3 regions of the Streptomyces sp. NPDC002788 genome follow, and region 3 is predicted to be linked to each of the others. Evidence: riboswitches for the same ligand, from Rfam matches in the RefSeq annotation. Region 3 holds a riboswitch; each other region holds the start of a gene.
What was found. Region 3 has a riboswitch for cyclic di-AMP ahead of ACWD1U_RS10100 (M23 family metallopeptidase). Riboswitches for the same ligand answer to the same signal wherever they lie in the genome.
Positions count from the first base shown of each region.

Region 1: another riboswitch for cyclic di-AMP. It lies ahead of ACWD1U_RS03160 (M23 family metallopeptidase); the one in region 3 lies ahead of ACWD1U_RS10100 (M23 family metallopeptidase).
Region 2: another riboswitch for cyclic di-AMP. It lies ahead of ACWD1U_RS06675 (M23 family metallopeptidase); the one in region 3 lies ahead of ACWD1U_RS10100 (M23 family metallopeptidase).

Region 1 is NZ_JBSFVB010000001.1:728,707-733,236, forward strand. Features, by position in the region: gene ACWD1U_RS03145 (bifunctional acetate--CoA ligase family protein/GNAT family N-acetyltransferase) at 1-576, opposite strand, end outside; gene ACWD1U_RS03150 (HPr family phosphocarrier protein) at 754-1,035, shown strand; gene ACWD1U_RS03155 (GntR family transcriptional regulator) at 1,197-1,892, opposite strand; gene ACWD1U_RS03160 (M23 family metallopeptidase) at 2,078-2,845, opposite strand; cyclic di-AMP (ydaO/yuaA leader) riboswitch at 2,858-3,022, opposite strand; gene ACWD1U_RS03165 (M16 family metallopeptidase) at 3,226-4,530, opposite strand, start outside.
Region 2 is NZ_JBSFVB010000003.1:16,864-21,393, forward strand. Features, by position in the region: gene ACWD1U_RS06665 (PrsW family intramembrane metalloprotease) at 1-686, shown strand, start outside; gene ACWD1U_RS06670 (aldo/keto reductase) at 766-1,710, opposite strand; gene ACWD1U_RS06675 (M23 family metallopeptidase) at 1,864-2,895, opposite strand; cyclic di-AMP (ydaO/yuaA leader) riboswitch at 2,907-3,063, opposite strand; tRNA gene ACWD1U_RS06680 (tRNA-Met) at 3,358-3,431, opposite strand; gene ACWD1U_RS06685 (dihydrofolate reductase family protein) at 3,556-4,530, opposite strand, start outside.
Region 3 is NZ_JBSFVB010000004.1:229,946-234,475, reverse strand. Features, by position in the region: gene ACWD1U_RS10105 (alpha-galactosidase) at 1-1,470, shown strand, start outside; cyclic di-AMP (ydaO/yuaA leader) riboswitch at 1,789-1,943, shown strand; gene ACWD1U_RS10100 (M23 family metallopeptidase) at 1,948-2,886, shown strand; gene ACWD1U_RS10095 (DUF6250 domain-containing protein) at 2,957-3,238, shown strand; gene ACWD1U_RS10090 (SGNH/GDSL hydrolase family protein) at 3,384-4,169, shown strand.

The sequences.
Region 1 (4,530 bases), on a different contig from region 3:
GGCGAGGGAGCGGTCGGTGGGTTCCAGGTCGAACTCGAGACGGACGACGCCGTCCTCGAAGCTGCGTTTCTGGGTGTACCCGGCGTCCGTGAACACCTTGATCATTTTGTTGTTGGCGGGCAGTACCTCGGCGGCGAAGCGGCGGATGCCGCGCTCGCGGGCGACGGCTCCGATGTGTTCGAGCAGGGCGGAGGCGACCCCGCGGCCCTGGTGGGCGTCCTGGACCAGGAAGGCGACCTCGGCCTGGTCGGCCGGTGCGGACGCGGGCGTTCCGTCCGCGCCGATCCGGTCGTAGCGTACGGTGGCGATGAACTCGCCGCCGACCGTGGCCGCGAGTCCCACCCGGTCCACAAAGTCGTGGTGCGTGAAGCGGTGGACGTCCTTGGCGGACAGGCGAGGGTACGGCGCGAAGAAGCGGTAGTACTTCGACTCGTCGGAGACCTGCTCGTAGAAGCTGACGAGGCGATCGGCGTCATCGACGGTGATGGGCCGGATGCGCGCGGTGCCACCGTCGCGCAGCACCACGTCGGCCTCCCAGTGGGCGGGATACTCGTGCCGGTCCGGCGAGGTCTGCATGGGCCCCAGAGTACGGCTAGCGCCTGACAACGGCGCGAGGCAGTCTGTGGAGGGCGTCAGTCGGGTCGAGGCCGCGATCCGACGGCACCCCGGAGTGGAACGACAGGACCGCTCCGGGTGGGCTTCACGTATGGGAAACTGGTCTAGACAACCCTGAACACCGAAGGGCAGCAACACATGGCTGAGCGCCGCGTCAACGTCGGCTGGGCCGAGGGCCTCCACGCCCGCCCCGCCTCCATCTTCGTCCGAGCCGCCACGGCCGCAGGCGTCCCGGTGACGATCGCCAAGGCTGACGGCAACCCCGTCAACGCGGCCTCCATGCTGGCCGTTCTGGGCCTGGGCGCCCAGGGCGGCGAGGAGATCGTCCTCGCCTCCGACGCCGAGGGCGCGGACGCCGCCCTGGACCGACTGGCCAAGCTGGTCTCCGAGGGTCTCGAGGAACTGCCCGAGACCGTCTGAGTCCATTCGCGCCGGCTCCGGCGCACACGGGAGGGCTCGTCCGAATTCATCGGGCGAGCCCTTCGCCATTTCCTCGCCACGCGGCTAATTTCTCTCCCGCGAAATGACGACAGCAGAAATAGCCCCCCGCAATTTCCTGCTCTTTGTATACGGCTCTCGTGTTAATGCCGCAGACTCGACGTGTTTACGGCATGTTGCGAGTTCCTCACACGCTCGGTGCGCTCCCCGGCGGAGCCGAACCGCAGGCGGTGCGCGGCCGTCGCGCGCTCGGCGTGCAGCGCCGTGACCGCCCGCGCGCGCTCGCCGTCCCCGCGCGCCACCGCGTCCACGATCGCTCCGTGCTCGCTCCAGGACTCCACCGGGCTCGCCGGTGGATCGACGGCGTACATCCAGAGGATCTTGTGGCGGAGCTGCGTGAGCATCGAGGTCAGCGCGGGGCTGCCGGAGGCCTGTGCGAGCGTCTCGTGGAACCAGCCACCCAGGGAGCGCAGGTCGTCGCTGTTGCCCCGGCGGGCGCGCTCCTGACCCATCCGGACCAGACCGCGCAGGACCTTGAGATGGGCCTCGGTGCGGCGCTGGGCGGCCCGCGCGGCGCCGAGCGGCTCCAGCAGCATGCGCATCTCCAGCAGGTCGGACGCCTCCTGCTCGGTGGGTTCGGCCACGCACGCGCCCGCGTGCCGCCGGGTCACCACGAAGCCCTCGGCCTCCAGGGTGCGCAGGGCCTCCCGGACCGGTACGCGCGAGACGCCGTAGCGGCGTGCGAGGAGTTCCTCGGTGAGCCGGCTGCCGCGTGCGTGGACACCCGCGACGATGTCGTCCCGGATGGCCGTGCACACCGAGTGCGCGGGAATACGCATGACCGACCTCCGCTTAATCCCCGTGAAACGCCGACGAGTGACGCGTGTTCCGTGACTCTATTGCAATGAGCCCGAATTTCCGACGGCAGGCCGGAATCCAGGGATATTTTTTGGACAGCGGGCCGCCGGGAACCGAAAGGCCCCGGCTCGGGGAGCCGGGGCCTCGGGAACAGCGAAAGGTGCCGTCAGACGTCCACGCCGTGCGAGCGGAGGTAGGCGACGGGGTCCATGTCGGAGCCGTACTCAGGACTCGTGCGGGCCTCGAAGTGCAGATGCGGGCCGGTGACGTTGCCGGTCGCGCCGGACAGGCCGATCTGCTGACCCGGGGTGACCCGCTGGCCCACCGAGACGCCGATGGACGACAGGTGGCCGTACTGGGTGTACGTCCCGTCGTTCATCTTGATCACGACCTGGTTGCCGTAGGAACCGCCCCAGCCGGCCTCGACGACCGTGCCCATGCCGACCGCGTGGACGGAGGTGCCGGTGGCGGCGTGGAAGTCGATGCCGGTGTGGCTGCCGGAGGACCAGATGGCGCCGCCCGACTTGTAACCGGTGGAGACGTAGGAGCCCGGGATGGGGGACTGGAAGCTGTTGAGACGCTTGCGCTCGGCCTCGCGGGCGGCGCGCTCCTTGGCCTCGCGGGCCTTCTCGGCCGCCTCCTCGGCCCGCTTGCGGGCGGCCTCCTCGGCCTTCTTCTTGGCGGCGGCCTCCTCGGCCGCGTGCTGCTGCGCGACGGCCTGGGCGTCGATCTGCTGGGCCACGGTGTCGCCCATGGTGACGACCGGGGTGAGGCCGGTCTGCTCCGGGGCGGGCTCGGCGGCGAAGGCGGCCGGGGCGGCCACGGTGCCGAGGACGCCGGTGGTGGCGAGGGCCGCGACGCCCGCCGCGCGGGCCGTGCCGCGCTGGATCCGGCTGGGACGACGGTGCTTCCCGGTGGCGCGTGTGAACGCCATGTGGTGGCTGGTCCTTTCCTTCCCTCTCGCCTACCGGGTTAGCTGACGGGTTCGGAGCAGGAAGGTCTCCTACGGACCCCCTCGCGGTTCGCGCGGGCGTCCGATTCACCCCAGGGACTGCGTTGGGTCCCCGGCTCCCCTGGCTCGCGCCGTGCGGGGACTCGGCGATGACTGTCCGGTGCCGCGGGTGCGGCGCACTGCCTGACGAACAGCCCGGATGACGCTAAACGGGTCCACTTTCAATTCCCAAACGAATCCCGGCTTTTGTAGCGCATACCACAGGGCAGACAGGCAACCTCCGTATCAATTCGGGCATACAGGGGCCCTGGTGCCTTAGGAGACAACCAGGGCCCCTCCGTACGCGTGCCGCCCGCGTCTCGCTACTCGGCGGCGACGACCGTGACTTCGCCGATGTCCAGGGCCTCGACCGGGCCCTTGATCTGCGCCGCGTCACCCACGAGGACGGTCACCAGCCGGTCCACCGGGAAGGCGCTGACGGCCGCCGCGGTCGCCTCCACGGTGCCGGTCGCGGCGAGCTGCCGGTACAGCGTGGCCTGGTAGTCGTCGGGCAGGTGCTGCTCTACCTGGTCGGCCAGGGTGGACGCGACGGCAGCCGCCGTCTCGTACTTCAGAGGCGCCACGCCGACCAGGTTCTGCACGGCGACGTCCCGCTCGGCGTCGGTGAGGCCCTCGGCGGCGAGGGTACGCAGCACCGTCCAGAGGTCCTGCAGCGCGGGGCCGGTGTTGGGGGTGTCCACGGAACCGCTGATGGCGAGCATCGAGGCACCGGTGCCGTCCGGGGCGGACCTGAGGACCTGGGCGAACGAGCGCACCCCGTAGGTGTAGCCCTTCTCCTCGCGCAGGACGCGGTCCAGGCGGGAGGTGAGGGTGCCACCGAGGCAGTACGTGCCGAGCACCTGCGCGGGCCACACGCGGTCGTGCCGGTCCGGGCCGATGCGGCCGATCAGCAGCTGCGTCTGGACGGCGCCCGGGCGGTCCACGATGACGACCCTGCCCGTGTCGTCGGCGGTCACCGGCGGCACCGGGCGCGGCTCGGCCGAGGAGCCCGTCCAGGCGCCCAGCGTGTCGCCGAGCAGGGCATCGAGGTCGATGCCGGTGAGGTCGCCGACGACCACGGCGGTGGCCGTGGCGGGGCGGACGTGCTTCTCGTAGAAGCCGCGTACGGCCGCGGAGTCGATCGCGGCGACCGTCTCCTCGGTGCCCTGCCGTGGCCGCGACATGCGCGAGCTCGCCGGGAACAGCTCCTTGGAGAGCTCCTTGGCGGCGCGGCGCGAGGGGTTGGCCAGCTCGTGCGGGATCTCGTCGAGGCGGTTGCGGACCAGCCGCTCGATCTCGCTGTCCGCGAACGCGGGCGCCCTGAGAGCGTCGGCGAGCAGGCCGACTCCCTTGGAGAGCCGGGAGGCCGGCACCTCCAGGCTGATTCGGACGCCGGGGTGATCGGCGTGCGCGTCGAGGGTGGCGCCGGCGCGCTCCAGCTCGGCGGCGAACTCCTCGGCGGAGTGCTTGTCGGTGCCCTCGGAGAAGGCCCGGGCCATGATCGTGGCGACGCCGTCGAGGCCGGCCGGCTCGGCGTCCAGGGGCGCGTCCAGCAGCACCTCCACGGCGACGACCTGCTGGCCGGGGCGGTGGCAGCGCAGCAGTGTCAGTCCGTTGCCGAGCGTGCC
Region 2 (4,530 bases), on a different contig from region 3:
GCATCGTCATGTCGCCGTTCGCGCACCCGCTGTTCACCGTCCTCACCGGCATCGGCTTCGGCATCTCCGCGCTCTCGGCGGACCGCCAGCGCATCCGCCGCGTGGTGTTCCCACTGTCCGGACTCCTGCTCGCGATGGGCATGCACGCGATGTGGAACGGCTCGTCGGCCTTCGGCGAGTACGGCTTTTTCGCCGTGTACGCGGCGTTCATGGTGCCCATCTTCGGGCTGCTGACGTGGCTGGTGATCTGGACCCGGCAACGGGAGCTGAGGACCGTACGGGAGGAGCTGCCCGCGTACGCCGTGGCCGGTTGGCTGACCCCGGCGGAGCCGTACGCGCTGGGCTCGATGCGGGCCCGTCGGATAGCCCGCCAGTACGCACGCCGTCACGCGGGGAAGGCGGCGGCACGGGAGGTGGCCCGGTACGAGGCGTACGCGACGTCCCTCGCGTTCCTCCGGCACCGGGCCCGCCGCGGCCGCGCCGGGGCCGACTTCGCCGTACGGGAGCGCGAACTGCTCCACGCACTGTGGCGGCGCCGGGAGGCGGCCCGCCCCGCGCTGGACCACGCGGCGCGGATCACGGCCCCTCCGGTCCCGGTGACGGCCCCGCCCTGGCCGGTGTACGGGGTGTACGGGTACGGCCATCGGCCGACGCCGTACCCCGCGTACAACCCCTACCGGTCGTAGCCCCGAGAAGCCCGGCCCGTAAGCCCGACCCGAACAACGACCGGGACCCCGAGCCCCCAGACCTCAGGCCCTCATGCCCTCAGGCCGAAGCCGCCGTAAGACGCCCGACCTCTGCCTCCGTCAAGGTCAGCTCCCCGACCCCCACCAGCGCGGGCAACTGCTCCACCGTCCGCGCGGAGGCGATCGGCGCCGCCACGGTCGGCTGGGCGGCGAGCCAGGCCAGTGCCACCGTCGCCACGGGGACGTCATGCGCCTCGGCGATCTCGTCGAGCGCGCCGAGCACCCGCCGCCCCCGCTCGGTCTCCAGGTGCTTGGCCGCGCCCCCGGCCCGCACGCTCTCGACGGTCGTACCGGGCCGGTACTTGCCGGTGAGAAAGCCGGACGCGAGCGCGTAGTACGGAACGGCCGCGAGGCCGCTCCGCTCGGCGAGGTCCTGGAGTTCGCCCTCGTAGGTGTCGCGGGACACCAGGTTGTAGTGGGGTTGGAGGGCCACGTACCGGGCGAGCCCCTCACGGTCGGAGAACTCCAGGGACGCCCGCAGCCGCTCCGCGGAGATGTTGGAGGCGGCGATGTGGCGCACCTTGCCGGCCTTCACGAGTGCGTCGAGGGCACCGATGATCTCCTCGACCGGCACGTCGGGCTGGTCGAAGTGGGTGTAGTAGAGGTCGATGTAGTCGGTGCGCAGGCGCCGCAGGGAGGCGTCGGCGGCGGCCTCGATGTTCGCGGCGGACAGCCCCCGGAACTCGGGGTGCTGGCTGACCTTCGTGGCGACGACGACCTCGGAGCGGTTGCCGCGCGCTTCGAGCCACGTGCCGAGCAGGGTCTCGGACTCGCCGCCCCGGTTGCCGTCGGCCCAGGCCGAGTAGACGTCGGCGGTGTCGACGAAGTTGCCACCGGCGGCGGTGTACGCGTCGAGGACGGCGAAGGACTGCGCTTCGTCGGCGGTCCAGCCGAAGACGTTGCCGCCGAGGGCGAGCGGGAAGACCTCGAGGTCGGAAGAGCCGAGCTTGCGAAGAGACGTCATACCGTGCGTCAACGAACGTGAGGGAATGCCTCATTCCGCAGCGGACGCAAAGCTCCCGCAAACCCCTTTGGACACACCCGAGTACGGAAACCGGCGGCCCTGACGTCGGGGGGCGTCGTCAGGGCCGCCGGTGCTCCGACGGGCGGTGTCCGCTTACGGGTTCAGGCCCTTGCCCTGCAGCCACGCCCTCGGGTCGATGCCGCTCGAGGATCCACCGGAGTGGACTTCGAGGTGGAGGTGGGCCCCGGTGACGTTGCCGGTGGCGCCCACGCGGCCGATGACGTCACCGGTGCTGACCTTCTGGCCGACGCTGACGCCGATGGACGACTGGTGCGCGTACCAGATCTCCGTGCCGTCATCGAGGGTGAGGACGGTCTTGTAGCCGTACGAGCCGTTCCAGCCGGCCTCGGTGATGGTGCCGCTGTGCACCGCCTTGATCGGCGTGCCGGTGGGAGCGGCGAAGTCGAGGCCGGTGTGGTAGCCGGAGGACCAGTAGGCGCCGGCCTGACCGAAGGACGAGGTGATGGTGTAGGAGGAGGTCGGCAGCGTGTACTGCTTGGCGAGGGCGGCGAGCCGCTCGGCCTCGGCCTTCTTCCTGGCCTCCTCCTCCGCCTTCTTCTTGGCTTCGGCGGCCTTGGCCTTGGCCTCCTTCTCCGCCTTGGCCACAGCTTCCTGGGCCGCCTTCTCGGCGGCGGCCGCGGCTTGCTGCGCGGCCTTGCTCTCCACCTGGTCCTGCTGGTGCTCGACCTGGGCCATGATCCGGGCGCGCAGCGCCTCGCCCGCGCCGTCGGCTCCCTGGTCGGTCTCCGCGGCGGCGGTGCCGAGGCTGCTGAGCGGGGTGGCGGAGCCTTGGGGGGTGTCGTCGTCCGAGATGAGGGAACCCACCGAGGGAAGGTCCGGGACGGAGATCGACACCGGCGGCTTGCCGGTCTGGGCGCTGGCCATACCGCCCGCGCCCACGGCGGCGATGACGCCGACGCCGAGGACGGTGGAGCTGCGGGCGAGTCCTCCGCCGCGCTGCTTGGTGACACGATGCCGGCCACGGACGGGGCGGATGGACTCCGCGGTGGGGTTCCACTCCTGGAACGGGCCCTCGTCGGTGCGCTGACGGCCGTAGCCGAACGTCTCGGTGTCGCGCTGGTCCGTCGCGAACGGGGCCTCGGGGGCAGGCCGGTTGGACGCCACGTGGGCGTACTCCTTTCCTTCCTTCTCGCCTACCGGGTTAGCTGACGGGTTCGGAGCAGGAAGGTCTCCTACGCGCGTATACCGACCGTGCTTCCACGGCGGCATCCGCTCGATTCACCCCAAGTGGTGGTTCCCCGGTTCCCTTTCGGGATTCGGCGCGTGCGCACGGAGCCGCCTTCTGTGACGGCTGGGACGACCGCGCTGCGTTATCGAACGTTAATAGACGGACGGTGGGTATTCCAGCGCTTCCGCTTGATCATTAACCTTTTTCGTGCGGACTTACCTGCCACGACCGTAGTAAATCGGGCGAGTTGACCGCCTCGCAAGTGACTCATGAGTTTTGATGGTTCGTCAGTTGTTATGCGGAGCGGGGCGATTCGCTCACTGGCCGTAACGACGCGTCCGGGCACGGGAATGCACCGAGGGCCGGAACCCTTTCGGATTCCGGCCCTCGGCCTTCAGTAGCGGGGACAGGATTTGAACCTGCGACCTCTGGGTTATGAGCCCAGCGAGCTACCGAGCTGCTCCACCCCGCGTCGTTGTGACTCCAGTGTACGCCATCCGCGGGACAGCTCGTGCACACCGGCTCCTCGGCCGCCCGGGTCGCCCGCGCGACGAGGTCTCCCACGCGGTGAACAGCCCGTCGGCGCCGGGGTCCGGTCAGTGCAGCAGGTGCCGGTTCGGCGCCTTGGCCCGCTCCTCCTGCTCCGGCAGGACGACGACCTCGGCTCCCCCGGCGGCCAGGACACCGCTGCCGTCGGCCCCGGCCACGAAGGTGTCCGGCTCACGCCAGGCCGTGACGACGCGTCGTACGCCCGCGTCGAGGATCAGCCGGGCGCAGGGTGCGGGACGGGAGGCGCGGCGGGCGCAGGGCTCCAGGCTGCTGTAGACGGTCGCGCCGGTGAGCCTCGGGTCGGCCGGGTCGAGCTTGGCCAGGGCCGCCTCCTCGGCGTGCACGACCGGATCGCCGCCCTCGCGGGAGTGGCCGCGGGCCAGTTCGGTGCCGTCGGCCGCGACCACCACCGCACCCACGCTGAACGCCGTGTCCGACGGCGGACACCGCTCCGCCAGTGCGCAGGCGACGGCCAGCCAGTGGTGGTCGGCGGCGACCGGGAGCGGTCCGGTGCCCGGGGCGGTCGGTTCGTAGCGCATGAGGACGACGTCCTCGATCCGCCGCGTCTCCAGCAGCCGGAGCCGGCCGGACTGGTAGCCGCCGGGTCCGAAGAGGCGGGGCGCCCCGGGGTCGCCCACGAACAGCGGGGCGAGGACCAGCTGGAGTTCGTCGGCGAGGCCCTGAGTGAGGAGCTGGGTGTGGATCAGGCCGCCGCCCTCGACCATGAGCCGCCGTACGCCCCGCACGTCGTGCAGGTGGGTGAGGAGCCGGCGCCAGTCGAGGTCGGGGCCGAGGGGGACGATGTCGGTGGCGAGGCCGAGGGCACGGGCGCGTTCGGCGCCCTCGTCGGTCGTGTAGAGGACCGTCTCGCCGCCGGTGTGCCAGAACCGGGCGTCCGGGTCGAGGTCGCCGGAGCCGCTGACGGTGACCTTGAGGGGGTACTCGGGCTTGCCGGCGGTCGTGCGGGCGGCGCGCCGCTCGGCGGAGTTGACCAGGAGCTGGGGGTTGTCGGCGCGGAGGGT
Region 3 (4,530 bases):
GCCCTCGACACCGACGCCACCGAGGAGAGCGGCGAGGTCTATGGCTGCGCCCTGGGCTGGTCCGGTTCCTGGCGCATCGCCGTGGCCCAACTCCCGGACGCACGCGTGCAGATCACCGGCGGCGCCGGCCACGACGACTCGGGCCTGCTGATGCTGGGCACGGGGGACTCGTACACGACCCCCGTCTTCGCCGGACTCTGGAGCGACGGCGGCTTCGGCGGGGCGAGCCGCGCCTGGCACGCCTATCAGCGGACCCACGTGATCCCGGACGCCGAGCGGGACCGGCCGGTGCTGTTCAATTCCTGGGAGGCCACCGAGTTCGACATCTCCGAGGAGCAGCAGCGGGCGCTGGCCGAGCGGGCCGCGGCCATGGGGGTCGAACTGTTCGTCGTCGACGACGGCTGGTTCGGGACGCGTACCAGCGACCGGGCCGGGCTCGGCGACTGGACCCCCAACCCCGACCGCTTCCCCGGCGGGCTCAGGCCGCTCGCCGACCAGGTGCACGACCTCGGCATGCAGTTCGGGATCTGGGTCGAGCCCGAGATGGTCAATCCGGACAGCGATCTGTATCGCGCCCACCCCGACTGGGTGCAGTACCAACCCGGACGAAAGCGGACGGAATTCCGCAATCAGCTCGTACTCAACCTTGCCCGCGAGGATGTTCAGGAGTACCTGTGGGAGCAGCTCGACGGGCTCCTCTCCAGTGCCCCGATCGACTACGTCAAGTGGGACTTCAACCGCTGCTTCACCGACGCCGGCTGGCCGGATGACTCTTATCCGCAGCGGCTGTGGGTCGACCACGTCCGGGGCTTGTACGCCCTGCTGGACCGGCTGCGGGCCGCCCACCCGGGCGTGGCCTTCGAGTCCTGCTCGGGCGGCGGCGGGCGGATCGACCTCGGGGTGCTGAGCCGGACGGACCAGGTGTGGACCTCGGACAACACCGACCCGCTCGACCGGCTCGCCGTCCAGCACGGCTTCAGCCAGATCCACCCGGCCCGGGTCATGGCCGCCTGGGTCACCGACAGCCCGAACGCCATGCTCAACCACCGGGCCAGCTCCCTGCGGTTCCGGTTCGTCAGCGCCATGGCCGGGGTGCTCGGTGTCGGCGGCGACCTCACGCGGTGGACGCAGGAGGAGCTCGCCGAGGCCCGGGAGTGGGTGGGGCTGTACAAGGAGATCCGGCCCGTGGTGCAGCGCGGCGACCTCTATCGGCTGCGGCCCCCGGAGGGTGGTCTGAGCGCGGTGCAGTACGTCCTCGGTGACGAGACCGTCGTCCTCGCCTGGCTCCAGGCGCAGCGCTACGGCGAGCCCGTGCCGGCGCTCCGGCTGCACGGTATCAACCCGGCAGCAACGTACGAATGCCTCGAAACGGGCGAAATTCACCGAGGCGCCGTGCTGTTGCATCACGGCCTGCGGGTCGGTCTGCGTGGCGACCTGGACGCTACTGTCGTCCACCTCAAACAGAAGTAGCCCTTATGTCCTAATGGGGGGCTTTCTCGCCATTTAGCCATAACGTGCCCCGATCGTAAAGGAGATGGGGTCGGGGTGCGTGACCATCGTCATATTCGTGACGATGCGTTGTTGCCATGTGCACGTAATTCTGGCGTTATTCAGGGTTCTTGGTGAAAGCCGGAGATCGGTAATCCACGCTGGGTGACGATGAAATGTGCCGACGCGTCAAGAAAAAGAGCTTCACAGGCAACCGCAAGCTTGTCCCATTGCGTCTTGGTCGCTTACGTTCCACACCAATCCGGACGGACGCCTAATCCTGCCGCCGCCCGGAGCCCCACACACTGACCCGACGTACGGCAGGAGCGGGGGACCCACAGGTAAGACGCCTGTTCCGGTTCCCGGAACGGCTTGGGGTTAAGCCGCGCCTGGGCGCGGCCGGGCATCTCCAGCCCGCACCCGACAGCTCACCTCGCAGGCGACGGAGAGGAATTCGCCATGCCCGCGAAGGGTAAGCACCGCCGCCCGAAGACCCAGCGTTTCACCCGTTCCATCGCCGTCGCCGGAACCGGCGGGGCCGCCCTCGCGCTTCCGCTCATGGGGGCCGCCGGCGCCCAGGCCGCCCCGCAGTCGGCTCCGCAAAAGGCCGTCCAGTCCGCTCCGGCCGCCGAGAAGAAGGCCGCCGAAAAGGCCACGGATACCCGCACGTACACCGTGAAGGCCGGCGACTGGCTCGCGAAGATCGCCGAGGACCAGCACGTCAGCGGCGGCTGGAAGAAGCTCTACGCGGACAACCGTGACGCGGTCGGCGACGACCCGTCGCTGATCCACCCGGGCCTCAAGCTCTCGATCGGCAAGAAGGCGGCCTCGAGCGAGAAGCCGTCCTCGTCCGCGCCGAAGGCCTCGGCCGAGAAGCCGGCGAAGAAGTCCTCCTCCGCCGAGTCGTCCGCGAAGGCGGAGACCGCCGCGAAGGCGGAGACCGCTGCGAAGCCGGCCGCCGCCAAGCCGGCCGCCCAGACCAACGCCGGCGGCTACACCCTCCCGGTGGCCGGTGCCGTCGTCGGCACGCCGTACCGCATGGCCGGCAGCATGTGGTCCAGCGGCTACCACACCGGTGTCGACTTCGTCGTCCCGACCGGCACCTCCCTGAAGGCCGTCGGCGCGGGCACGGTCGTTTCCGCCGGCTGGGGCGGCGCGTACGGCAACCAGGTCGTCATCAAGCTCGACGACGGCTACTACGCCCAGTACGCCCACCTGTCCCAGCTCTCGGTCTCGGCCGGCCAGACCGTGACCGCCGGGCAGCAGATCGGCCTGTCCGGTGCGACCGGCAACGTCACCGGACCGCACCTGCACTTCGAGATCCGCACCACGCCGGACTACGGCTCGGACGTGGACCCGGTCGCCTTCCTGCGCTCGCACGGCGTCTCCGTCGGCTGACCGACCGCACGACCACCTGCCCGACACGCGGCCGAAGGCCGGACCCCGATCCCCGGGTCCGGCCTTCGGTGTGTGCGCACCCATCAACAACTTCTGGAACGCGACCGACGTCCGGTCCCCGGACGCCCCCTTCGACACGCCGCGCGGGGGTGCCCTCGACGAGTACGACCACCCCACGGCCTGCTACGCCGGTTACGGCGACAACTGCGACCCCACCACCGGGCTCCGCCGTCACGTGGGTGAATCCGGCGTCCGCTCCCTGTTCCACGACCGCACCGAGACGCTGCTGGTCCCGAACCAACCGAACCGCACCGACCTCCGGATTTGGCGGTCCACTCCGAAACATCCCTGACAGGCTGCCTATTCCGGAGTTGGCGAACACTTTAGGAGTGGCCTTTCTCACCGCCCGTCAACCCCGGCCTACGGTCGCGTAGGTCACATTCGAGGGTGAATCATAAACGGCTGTGGCAGACGATTCGAAGAGTGACAGCAGAGCAGTGATCGGGTCGTACGTGGCGGTGGGGGACAGCTTCACCGAGGGCGTCGGTGATCCCGGCCCCGACGGGGCGTTCGTCGGCTGGGCCGACCGGTTCGCCGTCCTGCTCGCCGACCTCCGGCCTGAAGGCGACTTCCAGTACACCAACCTCGCCGTGCGCGGGAAGCTTCTCGACCAGATCGTGGCGGACCAGGTTCCGCGGGCCGTCGAAATGGCCCCCGACCTCGTCTCGTTCTGCGCCGGGGGCAACGACATCATCCGGCCCGGCACCGACCCGGACGAGGTGGCCGAGCGTTTCGAGCGGGCTCTCGCCCAGCTCACGGCCGTGGCCGGCACGGTGATGGTGACGACCGGATTCGACACCCGCGGCGTGCCCGTGCTCAAGCATCTGCGCGGCAAGATCGCTACGTACAACGGCCATGTCCGGGCCATCGCCGACCGGTACGGCTGCCCGGTGCTCGACCTGTGGTCCCTGCGCAGTGTCCAGGACCGCAGGGCGTGGGATGCCGACCGGCTGCACCTGTCGCCCGAGGGGCACACGCGCGTGGCGCTCCGGGCGGGCCAGGTGCTCGGCCTCGACGTGCCGGCCGACCCCGAGCAGCCCTGGCCACCGCTGCCGCCGCGCGGCACCCTCGACATCCGGCGCGACGACGTCCACTGGGCACGCGAGTTCCTGGTGCCGTGGATCGGGCGCCGGCTGCGCGGGCAGTCGTCGGGTGACCATGTGACGGCCAAGGGGGCACTGTCCCCGGCGGACATCCGGATGCGGATCGCTCCGGTGGCGTGAGGGTGCGGGTGCCTGCGGTGGCCTGTGGCTGGCCGGTGGGGGTGCGCGCTTGCGCATGACGCCGGTGGGTGGTCCGGGCCGCCGGGGGGTACGCCCTCGGAACGGCGTGATGGGGTGTCCTACCGGCTCACTGGCGTCGACGCGCCGACCGCTGCGGGCGGACACCCTGAGACGGCCCCTTCCGACGTCCGGCGGTTGCGGGAGCGTCACGGCTCCCGTCGCAGCGCCTTTGCCGGGCCCGCCCGCAGTGCCGCGAAACCTGTGGCCGGGCCGAGGCGGGTGACTACAGGGCCAGTTCACGCGACAGTGCCTCCTCCACCCACTGCTGCGCCCGCGTCCGCGGTACCGCGCCGGCGTAGGA